2 regions of the Pseudoalteromonas sp. C8 genome follow, and region 2 is predicted to be linked to the other one. Evidence: predicted binding sites of a transcription regulator. Region 2 holds the regulator's gene; the other holds the start of a gene.

Region 1 (8,364 bases), on a different contig from region 2:
TGCCTTCGTAATTAAGTACGGTACCAACACCAAACTTAGCATGCAAAACTCGTTGCCCTAAGTTAAAGCCACTGTCTTCAAATGCGGCATGGCTAACTGATGCGCTAAAACGCCCGGCGGCAGGCGGGCGAGAAACCTGTGTTTTAATACGAATTTCTTCAACGCAGTCCTCAGGTATTTCGCGTAAAAAGCGTGATGGGCTATGGTATTTTTCTTGCCCGTATAAACGGCGACTCTCAGCATGGCTAATGTATAACTTATCCATTGCTCGTGTCATGCCTACATAACAAAGGCGGCGCTCTTCTTCCAAACGACCAGACTCTTCGTTACTTTGCTGAGAAGGGAACATGCCTTCTTCTACGCCCACCATAAACACTAACGGAAACTCTAAGCCTTTAGCTGAGTGAAGTGTCATCATTTGAACGGCGTCTTCGTGCTCTTCTGCTTGTCCTTCACCTGACTCAAGTGATGTATGTGCTAAAAAGCCTTGTAAAGGCGAGCTGTATTCTTCGTCTTCAGGAAGTTCGTACTGGTCACATGCGCTAATTAGCTCTTCTAAGTTTTCTACGCGAGCACGGCCTTTTTCACCTTTTTCAGCTTGGTACATTGCCATCAAGCCTGAGGTTTGAATTGTGTACTTGGCTTGCTCATGCAAAGTTAGATCGCTAATTTTATCTTCTATTTGTTCGATTAGTTCTACAAACTTACTTACTGCACCAGAGGCACGACCAGATAAGTGCTGTTGTTCTACAATTGCTTTTGCGGCATACCAAAGCGGTAACGATTCTGCTCGTGCACAATCTCGTATATGGCTCAATGTTTTATCACCAATACCGCGTGCTGGCGTATTAATTACACGCTCAAATGCGGCATCGTCTTGACGATTACCTACTAGGCGTAAATACGAAAGCGCATCTTTAATTTCTTGTCGTTCGAAGAATCGCATACCACCATAAATACGGTATTTTAAGCCTTCTTGCAGCATGGCCTCCTCAAGTACACGAGATTGCGCGTTACTACGGTATAAAATTGCGGCATCTTGTAGGGCATTACCTGCATTTAACCAGCTTCGTAGTTTGCTACTTACAAAGCGTGCTTCGTCTAACTCATTAAATGCTGCATAAATAGAGATTGGCTCGCCGTCGTTACCGTCGGTCCACAAGCTTTTACCCATACGTTCTGAGTTATTTTGAATTAATGCGTTAGACGCTTTCAAAATAGTCGCTGTTGAGCGGTAGTTTTGTTCAAGACGAATGGTTTCTGCGCTAAAGTCAGTTAAAAAACGTTTAATGTTTTCGATTTTAGCACCACGCCAACCATAAATGCTTTGGTCATCGTCGCCTACAATCATAATGCTGTTAGTATCGCCAGCAAGTAATTTTAACCAAGCATATTGAATGGTATTTGTATCTTGGAACTCGTCTACGAGCATATGCGCAAAGCGTTGCTGATAATGACGCAGTAACGTAGGGTTATTTTTTAACACTTCGTAGCTGCGTAGTAATATTTCAGCAAAATCAACTAGGCCCGCTCTATCACAGGCCTCTTGATAGGCGGCATAAACACGCAGCATCATTTGCTCATTAATATCGTATGCTTGAATATCTTTAGGGCGAAGTGCTTCATCTTTTTTGGCGCTTATGTACCAGCCAAATTGCTTAGCGGGCCATTTTTTATCATCAATATTCATCGATTTTAATAAGCGCTTGATCATCCGAAGCTGATCGTCAGAGTCTAAAATTTGAAAGGCTTCTGGTAAATTAGCTTCACGGTGATGAGCACGTAAAATACGATGCGATAAACCATGGAAAGTACCAATCCACATACCACCTACAGGCGCTTTTAGTGTTTCTTCAACGCGGCCACGCATTTCTTTAGCGGCTTTATTAGTAAATGTAACTGCAAAAATACTGTAAGCGGAGGCTTGCTCAACTTGCATAAGCCACGCAATACGATGAACTAACACTCGTGTTTTACCAGACCCAGCACCTGCTAATACCAGCATGTTTTGTAGTGGGGCTGCAACGGCATCGCGTTGTTTGTCATTTAAGCCATCGAGTAATTGTGAAACGTCCATCGTTACGCCTTTTTAATCAATATTGTGGGCAGTATAACAGGTGTTTTTGTTAGGCTAAATAAAATACTGTTTTTATAAACAGCTATTTATAAAATAGTGTTCAAAACGAGTAACTTGCTAATTAATTAAGCGAATAAAAAAGTGTAAACGGATAACAATAATTGCTAATTTGACCTAATTTTAGCAAAATCTACCAACTCTCTAAATCTAGACTAATTTAACTATTTGATTTGTAAGCTTTAATAAATTGGCATAGAGTGTGTAGGTAAATAATTATAAAATTAAATAAATACAGAGGTTAGTATGGCAGATCAAGGTTCTGGCGGTAACGTAATTGCAGCATTATGTAATATATTTTTTCCTGGTTTAGGGCAGTTAGTGCAAGGGCGTATTTTAGCGGCTATATTTTTTGCACTCGCTATTATAATAAGTTACGCACTAATTTATGTGCTTGTAGGCTTTGTACTTGTGCCTATTATTTACTTATGGTCGATCATTGACGCAGCGCGTTATAGATCGCGAAGTTAACGGTTTTAAAGTTGAGTAAAATAGCGCCCATGTGGCGCTATTTTACTTTATATGTCCTGTGGTTTACGGGCGTTTACGTATATAATTACGCAATTAAAGATTTACAGGCAAACCCTATGGAATATCAATTTATTCGCGACCCTATTAGTGGGCTACGTATTAAAATAAGCAGTGAACACGCTATTATTGGTCGCTGGCTAAACGAAGAAATAGGCAAAGACAAAGTAGCCATGGTGCAAGCGCTTATTGCATCGGTAAGTTCAAGCTATGAGCCGCTAACGCTAAAAGGCCAAGAAATAGATTTAATATTAACGAAAGACGAAGCATTATTTGAAGCCCATGCACTTCATCAAGACAGCGAAGACCTAATAGCGTATCAAGATGACGATTTAGCGCTTGAAGAAAATGGTTTAAGTAGTGGTTGTGGCTTTGAAGATTTCATTGATTTAATTGATTCATGGCATGAGTTTACGACGTCACGATAAACATAACTAGCACACTAATAAAAATATACAGCAATGCACAATCAGCATTTTATCTGTATTATTACACCAACGAAAATTACACCAACCAAAACGACAGGAATTGATATGTCTGCCAATTTAAACAAGCTAGTAGTGATGCTAGAAATGCAAAACGCCATGAATACTAAAGTACATGAGCAATGGTTTACTCAAGGGTTTGAATGGTACCGCGCTATTTGGGTTGAGTGTGCTGAAATGCTAGATCATCATGGTTGGAAATGGTGGAAAAAACAAACACCAGATACTGAACAAGTTATTTTAGAGTTGGTTGATATTTTTCATTTTGGTCTATCGCTTAGAATTGACGGCGAAACTAGCTACGAAGACTTAGCAAAGCAACTTGAAACTGAGCTTAGTAATGCTCAACAAGCTGATGACTTTAAACAAACACTAGAGATATTAGCGGCGTCTGCTGTTGCTGATAAAACGTTTAATGCAGGTGCTTTTGCCGGCTGTATGGCGCAAATAGGTATGGATATTGATGATTTATATCGCGGCTACGTAGGTAAAAATACGTTAAACTTTTTCCGCCAAGATCACGGTTACAAAGATGGTAGCTATATTAAAGAATGGAATGGGCAAGAAGATAACGAGCATTTAGTTGAAGTAGTTAAAAGCCTTGATACAGAACATGCAGATTTTGCAAAGTTAGTATATCAAGGGCTAGAAGCGCGTTACCCAAAAATTTAAGTCACGTAAGTTGAGTTAGATAATCTTACGATAGTCGGTAACACTTAGGTAATCGGCTATTTCGTTATGTGGTTGTTGGCTATCTGGGTTAGCAACTGCAAGTAAGTGCTCAATGCCGTATTCTCGTGCGGCATTCAAAACCGGCACACTGTCATCTACAAATAAAGTACGGCTTTTATTAAAGCCTAAGTCATCTTGCACTTTATGCCACAAACTTTGTTGCTCTTTACTTACTCCATATTCATGAGTCGACACTACGCCATCTAGGTAGTTATCAATCGCTGTATGCTCAAATTTAAGCATGACACTCTCAGGGTGGGCGTTGGTAAGTAAAATTAACTCTTTGCCTGCTTTTTTAAGCTCAGTTAAAAAATGAGGTACGTCTTCGCGCATTTTAATTAAATGCTGAGACTCTCGTTTAAGTTCCATTATAGGCAAGCTTAATTGCTGCTCCCAATAATCTAAACAATACCACTGTATTTGACCGCTCACAGCTTGATAGCGTTTTAAAATATCTGCTTTAGCTGCATCTAGGCTAATGCCCCTTGCTAATGCGTGTTGCGCAGGAATAACGTTAAGCCAAAAATGACTGTCGTAATGTAAATCGAGTAATGTTCCATCCATGTCGAGCAAAACGGTATCGATTTTTGACCAATTTAACATAGGAATTTCAACTTATAAGGTTTATTATTGAACTAACTGCCATGATAGCAAATTAACGCCAATGACACAGAAAAAGCACCCAACACCACCACAAATCCTCAGTAACAATGTTGTCGCTAAAAGCCGCCTGTTTACTGTGGAGTCTTTAGAGCTAAAGTTTTCTAATAACGAAGAGCGTCAGTATGAGCGAATTCGCGGCGGTGGCCGGGGAGCAGTGATGATTGTTCCGTTAAGTGCAGACAACGAATTACTACTTGTACGTGAATACTGTGCGGGCACAAACGATTACCAGTTAGGTTTTCCTAAAGGCTTAATCGATCCGGGCGAAACGCCAGAGCAAGCTGCTAACAGAGAGCTTAAAGAAGAAATTGGCTTTGGTGCTGAGTATTTTAAACCATTAAGAACAGTAACAATGGCGCCGAGTTACTTTAATGCCACTATGCATATTTTATTTGCTAAGCAATTATACCCACAAACCCTTATTGGCGACGAACCAGAGCCGCTTGTTGTTGTTAAGTGGCCATTAACTCAGTGGCAGTCATTATTAGACCAAGAAGATTTTACCGAAGCACGCAGTGTTGCAGCTTTGCTATTATTAGATAAGTATTTAGCGTCTGGAGCTGCCGATGAATAAATTAATCGAACCGTGTATTGAATTAGCTGAGCGTGCTGGCGATGCAATTATGGCCATTTATAAAAAAGGTGATATTGGCCAACAAGAGAAATCAGATAATACGCCTGTTACCAAAGCTGATTTAGCAGCAAATGACGTACTGGTTGCTGGATTAAAAGTCTTAGCACCCGATATTCCGATTATGTCGGAAGAAACACCTATACCAGCACTCGCCGACAGACAGGATTGGCAGCGTTATTGGTTACTCGATCCGATGGATGGCACAGGCGAGTTTATTTTAGAAAGTGGCGATTTTGCAGTAAATATTGCATTGATTGAAAATAATCACCCAGTGCTTGGTGTTATTCATTGGCCTGCAAAAGGTGTGACTTATTTTGCTACAGCTAAAAATGGTGCCTTTAAACGTGAAAACTCAATTGATAAGCAAATATCTGTAGCGCCGCCAGAGAACTTGACGCTTGCAGTGAGCCGCCGCCAAAAAATAGAAGCGGTGAGTCAGTATTTAAATAGTCAGTTTACAACTATTGCTATTGGTTCGTGCTCATTAAAAGCTTGTACTGTTGCAGAAGGCAAAGCAGATTGTTTTTTAAGAATTGGTCCAACGGGAGAGTGGGATACAGGTGCTTCACAAGTTATTGTTGAAGAAGCCGGTGGTTGTATTACCGATGCAGAATTTAACCCGCTAACGTACAACCAACGCGAGAGTACTGAGAACCCTGACTTTATAGTGATGGGGCATCCAGACTGGGAATGGCAAAAAATGATTAATCCGCATCAAAGGTTGAGCGCAGAATAGCAATTTGATTGCTTTTTGTTCGGTTGAACAACTTTAATTAGTTTAGGCCTTGCATTAAATGTTTATTCCTATATAGTAGCGCTCTCTTCAAGGCAGGCTCGTAAATATTACGAAAATGTTTTAAAGAAATTACAGGCGCGGGATGGAGCAGTCTGGTAGCTCGTCGGGCTCATAACCCGAAGGTCGTCGGTTCAAATCCGGCTCCCGCAACCAATTTTTTATAAGATTTGGTTACTGTAAACTCTAGCTTAAGAGATAAAATAAAGTAGTCGATAGACTTAAAATATACAGGCGCGGGATGGAGCAGTCTGGTAGCTCGTCGGGCTCATAACCCGAAGGTCGTCGGTTCAAATCCGGCTCCCGCAACCAATTCTTTAATTGGAAGCCAAGTTGTAATGTAAGCAACTTTAAACAAGTCTACAAATTTCAGGCGCGGGATGGAGCAGTCTGGTAGCTCGTCGGGCTCATAACCCGAAGGTCGTCGGTTCAAATCCGGCTCCCGCAACCAATTCTTTATATGATTTGGTTACTGTAAACTCTAGCTTAAGAGATAAAATAAAGTAGTCGATAGACTTAAAATATACAGGCGCGGGATGGAGCAGTCTGGTAGCTCGTCGGGCTCATAACCCGAAGGTCGTCGGTTCAAATCCGGCTCCCGCAACCAATTCTTTAATTGGAAGCCAAGTTGTAATGTAAGCAACTTTAAACAAGTCTACAAATTTCAGGCGCGGGATGGAGCAGTCTGGTAGCTCGTCGGGCTCATAACCCGAAGGTCGTCGGTTCAAATCCGGCTCCCGCAACCACTGAAATAAATAAGAATGAAATGACACGCTTAAAGCGTGTTTTTTTATGTCTAAAATTTAGTGTGTATATTGTGGCTCATAACCCGAAGGTCGTCGGTTCACCTTTTATAAGTTCAGGCTCCCGCAACCACTGAAATAAATAAGAATGAAACGGCACGCTTAAAGCGTGTTTTTTTATGTCTAAAATTTAGTGTGTATATTGTGGCTCATAACCCGAAGGTCGTCGGTTCACCTTTTATAAGTTCAGGCTCCCGCAACCACTGAAATAAATAAGAATGAAACGGCACGCTTAAAGCGTGTTTTTTTATGTCTAAAATTTAGTGTGTATATTGTGGCTCATAACCCGAAGGTCGTCGGTTCACCTTTTATAAGTTCAGGCTCCCGCAACCACTGAAATAAATAAGAATGAAACGGCACGCTTAAAGCGTGTTTTTTTATGTCTAAAATTTAGTGTGTATATTGTGGCTCATAACCCGAAGGTCGTCGGTTCACCTTTTATAAGTTCAGGCTCCCGCAACCACTGAAATAAATAAGAATGAAACGGCACGCTTAAAGCGTGTTTTTTTATGTCTAAAATTTGGTGTGTATATTGTGGCTCATAACCCGAAGGTCGTCGGTCCGCTTTTTACAAACTCAGGCTCCCGCAACCATTGAAATAAATAAGAATGAAACGACACACTTAAAGCGTGTTTTTTTATGCCTGAAATTTGATGAGTGTGGTGATTTAGCTTATAGGTTAAAGATCGTCTTCACAGCATGAGGCATTCACTACTCATAAGCACAAGCTCCCGTCCCCTGAGATACACTTCACAAAAGTTATAAACGACTTAAAATAAATCGTTATTACTTAAAACTTTGTTTAGTTTGTGTTAAAACGGCACAAATATTTTTGGGTTGTTACAAATATGACAGAACTTTACCACTGGTTTGATTTAATAGGCATTGCGGTGTTTGCTGTATCGGGCACTTTGCTAGCGTACGAGAAAAAAATGGATGGCTTTGGGGTCGTAGTTTTAGCGACAGTAACTGCTATTGGTGGTGGTACAGTGCGAGATCTAATTTTAGATGTTCCTGTGTTTTGGTTACACGATCAAAGTTACTTTTTTGCCATACTAGCTTCAGTATTTGTTACAACACGCCTTATAAATAAACAAAAGCCGATACCTCATTATATTTTACAAACAGCGGATGCGTTTGGTTTAGCTTTTTTTGCAGTAATGGGGGCACACAAAGCGCAGCTTGTTGGTATGCCCGATATGACTGCGGTAATTATGGCTGTAATTACAGGCTGCTTTGGTGGATTAATTCGAGATGTGCTTGCACGCGAGATCCCTATGCTATTAAAAGGTGAGCTTTACGCTATTACCTGTATAGCGGGTGGCACTGTTTATACGCTTGGCATTAGTTTTTCGTTAGTAACCGAAATGGCGATGGTATTAGGTATGTTAATGACCTTATTACTTCGTTTAGCTGCTATAAAATGGCAAATCACATTACACGTTTTTAAATATCCTGACTAAACTGGTGTAATCACACCATTTACTAGGATAAGGAATGTCGTTAGCTCGTATATTTTCTCGTGCTCAAGTGGGTATAAATGCCCCTGAAGTTATTGTAGAAGTTCACCTAGGAAATGGTTTACCCGCTTT
Region 2 (8,364 bases):
ACCTTTTAAACCATTAATAAAAGCTTCTGATGCCGAACAGGTGCCTGATGTGCTTAATACATAAACCTTTGATAGGTTTAAATCAGGTAGGTTTTCACCTGTGCTAAAAAAAGTAGAGTAATCTATTTCTTCATCAATAAATGGGAAGGGCGAATCAACGGGTTGTTTATCGTTTTGTTGAGTTTGATAATAAAAGCGGTTGTTAACGTTGGCATTACCGGCAACCATATAAGCTAATTGTGCCGACAGTGCTAATAAACCACCACCGTTATATCTAAAGTCGATTACAAGCTCATCAATACCATCGGTTTTAAACTTATTTACCGCATCAATAAGCCCTTCTTGGGCAATGCTTATATGGCTATTAAATTGCATGTAACCCACGCTTGAACCATTTGCGGTTGTAATCGTTTTAACATTTTGAACAGGTGTTTGTTCAATATTACCAGCGGTTACATTAAATGTTTTTTCGGCGCCATCGTTACTGCGTACAACAATAGTATGTGAGTCGCCGTTAGTAGGACTAAATAAACCTTCGTTAAGCGTATCTACACCCGACTCTGTATTGGTATTAATGCTAACACCGTCAACTGAAAGTACAGTATCACCACGTTGAAAGCCTATTTGGCTTGCAGGCGAATCATCTTCAAGATAAGCAACGCGTAAAATACGATCGGCTGTATCGCCAATAAACGCCCAATTTATACCGTAACCAGAAGTAACGCCCGATTGCGCTTCTTGAAAGTAATCTTCAGTAGGTTCTGAAAAATGAAAGTTATCTTTTTTTGCACCTGAGTCGGTAAGCTGCTCTGTTTTTAATTGAGCGAAGTAATCGGCTACTGTTGTAAAGCTTTCAGGGTCGTTATCGGCAATCTCATCATACCAAAGGTAGGTTTCGTCGCTCCAAGAGCGAAGCCAGAGCTTTTCATAAAGGGCAGAACCCGCTTGATCTGGGTAGGGGTTGTTGTTATTAAAGGGATCGTTACCCGTACGAGGGGTTTCGCAAAAGTTTTTTAAATCGTTAGAGGGCTCAAATACCGCCGCTGTCCATGTTGGGCTGCTACTAACAGGTGTTGTAACTATAGGCGTGGTAACTACAGGAGCAGAGTCGATACCGCCTCCGCCGCCACAACCCGTTAAAGCAAAGCCCGAAAGTGCTGTAAAAATGGCAAGCGAGGTTTTATTATTTTTAAACATAGTTAAGGACTTTCTGTAAATAAGTTGTTTAAAATATTACAACACTCGCTCGTTTATTCAACATTTATAACTTTGATTTATGTAAATGAGTGTTAAAGCTTAGAGCTTGCTCGCACTACTTGTATCTGCAAATGCTTGCTTTTTCCACGCATTAAATAACTTTTGCTGTTTATCAGAGATTTTTAAACCGTATGTTTTCTGCATGTAAGCGTAAGTGTCGGCTATACGTTTTCGTGCATAAACAGGCGGTTCAACTACACGTTGCTTAAAGTTTACTTTTACTTCGCAGCGACCATACTGTGTGGCGTTTTCGCTAAGCATGCCAAAACGATAATTAGAGCGATCGGCATTAATTTCGCCAATAGCTGGCGCTAAGTTATTTATATCGGCTTCCATTTTTCTAAATTTAGCACTTACTTTACGGCAGTTTTTACGTCCGCCATCTTGCCAACATTGTAGCTGATGACCAAATTCCCACGCCGGAACAATGTGTTCCCATTCAATACGTAGTGCTCGTACATTTACTTTGCCTGAGCGGGTAAGTGTATTTCGAGGAATGTAACCACAGTTAGAAGGATCAGGAATGAGTTTTTTGCCTTCTTTTTTAATATCACAACCGCAGTAAATACTTTTGGCGTTGTCAGGGAGGGTTTTAATTAAATGTCTTTTAGCCGTTGAAAAACGGGTAAATTGTTCGGCAGATACCGAAAAACACACACAACAAGCCAGTAAGGCCAGAATAAATCGAGTCATATCCATCACAAATGTGAACTACAGGAACAGGCAGTTTAAAGCCTTGAAGATAAAAGATAAAGTTAACTTAAGGCCTACGCTTATATTACTAAAAAGTGCCTGATTAATTTTTTATTCAAAGTTATTTTCACTATTCATTTATTTCTTACTATTTATCGTATTTTAACCACACAAGATTATACGTTAAGGAGTATGCTTAAAGCTTACTCAATATGGGGATTTGGATTGCAAATGAAATTTGTTGATTATTATGCAGTGCTTGGAATATCGCCTGATGCAGACGATAAAGCGGTTAAAGTAGCTTATAAAAAGTTAGCCAGAAAATATCATCCAGATGTAAGCAAAGAGCCTCAAGCAGAAGATAAGTTTAAAGAAATAGCAGAAGCTTACGAAGTCATTCATAACAAAGAAGAACGCACTAAATACGACGAGTTACGTCGTCATCAACAAAATCGTGCTCGTCAACAGCAAGGTAATTATGGTGGTAACAATGCTTCATCGCAAAGTAATTATCAGCAAAGCGATCCTCAAACCGATCAAGAGTTTTCTGATTTTGTTAATTCAATGTTTGGCGGCGCCGGTGGATTCAATCGTTCCGGGCAGGGCAGAAGTAACGCCGCTCGCGCGCAAAAAGGACAAGATGTGGAAATAGAGTTCCCGATTTTTCTTGAAGAGACTTTAGTTGATACCGTTAAGCCTGTTGAGTTTATGTTACCGCAGCGAGATAGTAGTGGTCGTGTCTCTGAAATTAAAAAATCACTTAAAGTGAAAATTCCCGCAGGTTCAGTAAATGGCGAACGAATTCGACTAAAAGGGCAAGGCGGATTAGGGTCAGCGAACGGGCAAAATGGCGATTTGTACTTACAAATTAGTTTAGTGCCCCACCCATTATTTGATGTTGAAGGTCATAACCTAAATATAGTCGTCCCTCTTGCACCATGGGAAGCGGCTCTTGGTACAAAAATAAATTTACCTACGTTGGCAGGCAAAATCCAATTAACTATTCCATCTAATAGTCAGTCTGGTCAACGCTTGCGTATTAAAGGTAAGGGATTAATGAGTAAAAAAGCCAAAGGTGATTTATTTGCTGTGCTTAAAATTGTTAATCCAACATCTGTTGATGATACCAGTAAAAAACTTTGGGAAGAATTAGCCGAAAAAGCTCACTTTGATCCCCGTAATAACTGGAGCAAGCCATAATGCAAATTATCGTGACACAAAAAGATGATTTACTTACTAGCAAAGAGCTATGTTTGAGTAGTGATATTAGCGAAGCAATTTTATATGAGCTAGTTGAGCACAATATTGCGGTTCCAATTGAGGGGAAGCATGTTACGCAGTGGCAATTTACGGTATCGGCAGTGACCTTAGTTAAAAAAGCGGCCCGTATTCAACATGACTTTTCGTTAGATTGGTCGGCAATAGCTTTAGTTTTACAATTGCTGGATGAGCGTGATGAGTTGATTTTCGAAAACGAAATGTTAAAGCGACATTTGAGTCGATTTAAACACTTGGAATAAAATCTGCCCTTGGGTACTTCCTCGGGCTTATTTACTCTTTGGTGAGAGTGCGCTAGTTCTTAAAAACCAATATGACTACTTTGATTTATTCTTACTTTTAATTCGGATAAATCGTTTTAGTCGTATGTTTTGCATAAGTAGTAATATTCCACTTAGGCAAAAAAGTACGCTGGTTGCTGCAAAACTAATAAGCAGCGGATTATTAAAATCCTCTCGCTCATCGTAATCCATAATATGTAACATCCAAAAAAAGTCGAAAATTCGCCATAGTGTGCTGCGAACGGTGATAACTCTGCCGTTATTTTCTGACAAATACAGTGTTGTGTTAAATGTGTCGTCAAATTGTACCTGCCAAACATTGGTTTTATATCCAACTTCTCGCATACCTTGCTTTAGCAGTACAGCGCTTGTCACTTGAGCATCAATAAGTAAGTGTGCTTTAGCATTTGCGGTAATTTGTATTTTAGTTGGCGGCTCAAAAGGCCGGCCAGTTATACCGTTAAAGCTTTGCTGTTCATCTTTATTTATTACTGTAATTGTAGGTGTGGTTAAGAAGTTCTCAAAAATTATTTGTGTTGGATTAACCACCTGAGATGCAATATCGTCAAGGGAGGCAACATAATCAGCCTGCGTAAATGGGTTATTAAGAGTACGTGTTGCAAGATGCTCCCCATGAACTTTATCAAGAGGAATAGCGCTCATGACTAAACCACCTAATAGCCAAGCTAAAATTTGTAATGCGAGCAAATAACCGAGCCATTTATGTAACTTGCGAGCATACTTAAATATTTTTTTATTCATGTTTTAGTCTTATTATTTTTAGAGGCTAGTTTATTACATTAATGGGATTAGTTACTGCGACATTTTGTCGCAGTTTAAACTATAGCTTACTGTAATCATTTAAAAATAAAAAAGATTACACTTAAATTGCTAACATGACTTATTTGTTTAATTGAGCTGAGTGTTTGATATCCAGCTAGCTTTAAACGCTAAAAAATACTTAAAAGCTGCGAAATATCTATATAAAGTGGTTAATAGAGCATAGTTGATTTGGTATAACGGTAAAACTGCGTTAAAGTTTGCAATGAAATTATTAGAGGATAAATACGAAACGATGTCGGAAATTCAATTTTTAAATGTAGATCTTGAGCTTGAATCAAAGCAAGATATTAGTTTGCTAGTGGCAGACTTGAAAAAAGTCGCGACGATTTTACATTATGACAAAGACGAATACCGTCAATTAGCGCGTATTGAAGCAACAGGTGTAGTAAACACGCCTGACAAAGCAATAAACCATATATGTGAGCTTATTGAATCGTGTTCGCGTAACGCGCTAAAACAATGGTTAAGCTGTTCACGTAGAACGTTTGATATTGGTTTTGAATCAGGCACTTCACCTAAGTGCTTTAATCAAGCCTTAGATGCAGATACATTACTACGTATATCTGCGATTGGTGCGGGTATGGAAATTACAATTTACCCAATCGAAAAGTAACTATCTTCGCTCTACGACTGCTGCGGTCATTTTTGATACGCAGCACAGCTCATTGCGGCTATTTGTAATTTTTATTTCCCACACTGAACTACGTTTGCCAATATGAAACGCTCTTGCCGTTGCTGTTAAAGTGCCGTTGCGAGATGCTTTTAAATGACTTGCGCTAATTTCCTGCCCCACGCAGTAAAATTTTGTAAAATCGACAACAAAGTTAGCTGCATAGCTGGCAACTGTTTCGGCAAGTACAACGTTAGCACCGCCGTGAACCATTCCCATTGGATTATGATGCTCAGGAATTGCCGGCATAGTGGCTACTAAGTAATCATCACCAATTTCAGTGACTTCTATTCCCATGGTTTTCATTAATGTTCCTTGGCCATCAATGCCTTGTTCTAACTGCTTGCACAGCTCTAAAGTGATGGGCTGGTACCAAATACTCATAATGACTCCTTTGCTTTTTTAATCATTTATAAATCTAGCTTTAGTTATATCCCTAAAATGTACACAAGTGAAATTACTTTGGCTATTTTAAGGCTTAATTTAAATTTGCGATTTTTATTTAACTGTATATACTCACAGTTAAATGTACTGTATGGAAAACCAGTTGTATGCGACCATTAACGAACCGCCAAGCTCAAATACTCGAACTAATTAAAGTTTTTATTAAAGACACTGGTATGCCTCCTACACGTGCTGAAATAGCGCAAACATTAGGTTTTAAAAGTGCCAATGCTGCTGAAGAACATTTAAAAGCACTTGCTAAAAAAGGCGCAATTAAAATGAAACCAGGTGCAAGCCGTGGTATTCAGTTAATTGAAGAAGAAGAGCCAGAACAATTAGGTTTACCGCTTATAGGGCGTGTTGCTGCTGGTTCACCTATTTTGGCGCAAGAGCACGTTGAAAGTCACTGCAAAATCGATCCATTAATGTTTAAACCGGCTGCAGATTTTTTACTACGCGTTAACGGTATGAGCATGAAAGATATTGGTATTATGGATGGTGATTTACTTGCTGTACATCGTACTCAAACCGCTGAAAACGGGCAAGTTATTGTTGCCCGCCTAGATGAAGACGTAACTGTAAAACGTCTTGAGAAAGCGGGTCGTAAAGTATTACTTCATGCTGAAAACGACGATTTTGAATCTATTGAAGTAGATCTTGAGAATGAGTCTTTTAATATTGAAGGCTTAGCCGTTGGCGTTATAAGAAACGCTGATTGGATGTGACTTTAAAAATAGCTTTTAAACAAGCAGTTTTATAAATGCGTACTAATTAGTACGCATTTTTTGTTTTAAATTCGCACTAAAAATAGGGCATAAATAGCTCACTGACAATTTAAGCTGTAAACTTTTTTGCACTTATATTTTCCCCCTCCGAATACGTTAAACCCCTTTGTTTTGCTCATCTTTTGAACTTACTGTTACCTAGTTGGTTACTGATTTTTTATTAATTACTCAATATCACCTGATTGTTTTTTATACTAAAACTTGCTTGTTGTTCATTTTTTAGCTAATTATTAATGTGCTGAGCTAATAATAACTCACAGCTTTTTAGTTTTGAGAACACACAATATACACAAACCCGTTGTTGGCGCAGCAAAACCAATCAATATTAAATGAGATTGACTAAAAAAATAAAAATAACGAATTGGCGTTTAAGCCGTATGCCTCTTCGCTTTGCATTCGCAATAGCATCAAAGGAGCCGTCACATGGGTAAACTGACCTCTACCTTGTGGCTTATATTATGTGTTTTTTCGCACCCAGTTTTGGCTAACAGCCAATACAATATGCGCAAAGGCGTAACCGATATAAGCAATAATGTATATCAGCTGCACATGACCATATTTATAATATGTTGTGTGATTGGGGTGATAGTGTTCGCAATTATGTTTTGGGCACTTATTCATCACCGTAAATCTAAAGGGGCTGTACCTGCCCAATTTCACGAAAGCACTAAAGTAGAAATACTTTGGACTGCAATCCCGTTTGTTATTTTAATTGCTATGGCAGTACCAGCCACTAAAACCCTAATTGCAATGGAAGATGCCAGCAAAGCTGATCTCACTATTAAAATTACAGGCTCGCAATGGAAATGGCATTATGAATATATGGGTGAAGATGTAGAGTTCTACTCTATTTTATCTACCCCGCAAGATGAAATAGCGAATCTTGCAGATAAAAATCCTAACTACTTACTTGAGGTTGATAAACCTCTCGTACTGCCAATAAATCAAAAAGTACGATTTTTAATGACTTCTGACGATGTTATTCACTCTTGGTGGGTACCTGATTTTGCAGTTAAAAAAGATGCGAATCCCGGCTTTATAAACGAAACATGGACGAACATAAACGAAGAAGGTACTTACCGAGGCCAATGTGCTGAGTTGTGTGGTAAAGATCATGGCTTTATGCCCGTTGTGGTGGTCGCTAAATCTGAGGCTGATTTTAAAACGTGGCTTGCAGATGCAAAGCAAGCTAAACAAAAAGCAGCATTAGCAGATGCCGCATTACTTGATAAAACCCTCCCAAAAGAAGAATTAATGACTTTAGGCGAACAAGTATATATGGCCAATTGTGCTGCATGTCATCAGCCTACTGGCATGGGGTTACCGGGTGTATTTCCTGCACTTAAAGGCAGCCCTATAGTGCTTGGCGATATAAAAGATCACATTGATGTAGTTATCCATGGGCGACCCGGTACGGCAATGCAAGCATTTGCCAAACAGTTATCTATAAAGCAATTAGCAGCGGTTATTACTTATAAACGTAATGCGTGGGGTAATGATACGGGTGATGTTATTCAACCGAGTCAAATACAGGCAGCACTTGATGCCAAAGTGGAGGCGAACTAATGAGTAGCATAGTAGAACAACCTAACGCCAATGAAGCTCATCATGCTCATCACCCAGCTAAAGGTTTTAAACGCTGGCTTTACACAACTAATCATAAAGATATAGGTAGTTTATATTTAATTTTTTCGCTGACCATGTTCTTAATTGGTGGTGGAATGGCCATGGTGATCAGAGCTGAATTATTTCAACCAGGTTTACAGTTGGTCGATCCTCACTTTTTTAATCAAATGACCACAGTGCATGGTTTAATTATGGTGTTTGGTGCGGTTATGCCGGCCTTTACAGGCCTTGCTAACTGGATGATACCACTCATGATTGGCGCGCCAGATATGGCATTGCCAAGAATGAATAACTGGAGCTTTTGGATTTTACCGTTTGCGTTTTTAATCCTATTGGCATCGTTATTTATGCCTGGTGGGGGTCCTGCATTTGGTTGGACTTTTTATGCACCACTGTCTACAACATACAGTAATGACAATACTGCATTGTTTGTATTTGCCGTACATATTATGGGGATTAGCTCAATAATGGGCGCAATCAATGTGAT

The links. Region 2 encodes LexA, which represses DNA repair genes until DNA is damaged. Its sites were predicted from a motif close to TACTGTATNNNNATACAGTA; they were not measured.
Region 1: uvrD (DNA helicase II) is a predicted target of LexA. The motif match lies at 2,142-2,161, and genes of this name have one in related genera.

Annotation. Positions count from the first base shown of each region.
Region 1 is NZ_WTKT01000018.1:3,225-11,588, forward strand. Features, by position in the region: gene uvrD (DNA helicase II) at 1-2,077, opposite strand, end outside; gene GQR39_RS15710 (hypothetical protein) at 2,381-2,605, shown strand; gene GQR39_RS15715 (YacL family protein) at 2,722-3,090, shown strand; gene GQR39_RS15720 (dUTP diphosphatase) at 3,196-3,819, shown strand; gene yrfG (GMP/IMP nucleotidase) at 3,835-4,482, opposite strand; gene nudE (ADP compounds hydrolase NudE) at 4,544-5,116, shown strand; gene cysQ (3'(2'),5'-bisphosphate nucleotidase CysQ) at 5,109-5,912, shown strand; tRNA gene GQR39_RS15740 (tRNA-Met) at 6,049-6,125, shown strand; tRNA gene GQR39_RS15745 (tRNA-Met) at 6,205-6,281, shown strand; tRNA gene GQR39_RS15750 (tRNA-Met) at 6,344-6,420, shown strand; tRNA gene GQR39_RS15755 (tRNA-Met) at 6,500-6,576, shown strand; tRNA gene GQR39_RS15760 (tRNA-Met) at 6,639-6,715, shown strand; gene GQR39_RS15765 (trimeric intracellular cation channel family protein) at 7,621-8,235, shown strand; gene GQR39_RS15770 (YifB family Mg chelatase-like AAA ATPase) at 8,270-8,364, shown strand, end outside.
Region 2 is NZ_WTKT01000019.1:9,060-17,423, forward strand. Features, by position in the region: gene GQR39_RS16235 (S41 family peptidase) at 1-1,197, opposite strand, end outside; gene GQR39_RS16240 (endonuclease) at 1,297-1,950, opposite strand; gene GQR39_RS16245 (DnaJ C-terminal domain-containing protein) at 2,182-3,150, shown strand; gene GQR39_RS16250 (chaperone modulator CbpM) at 3,150-3,470, shown strand; gene GQR39_RS16255 (hypothetical protein) at 3,546-4,271, opposite strand; gene GQR39_RS16260 (hypothetical protein) at 4,585-4,965, shown strand; gene GQR39_RS16265 (PaaI family thioesterase) at 4,966-5,406, opposite strand; gene lexA (transcriptional repressor LexA) at 5,574-6,191, shown strand; gene coxB (cytochrome c oxidase subunit II) at 6,675-7,817, shown strand; gene ctaD (cytochrome c oxidase subunit I) at 7,817-8,364, shown strand, end outside.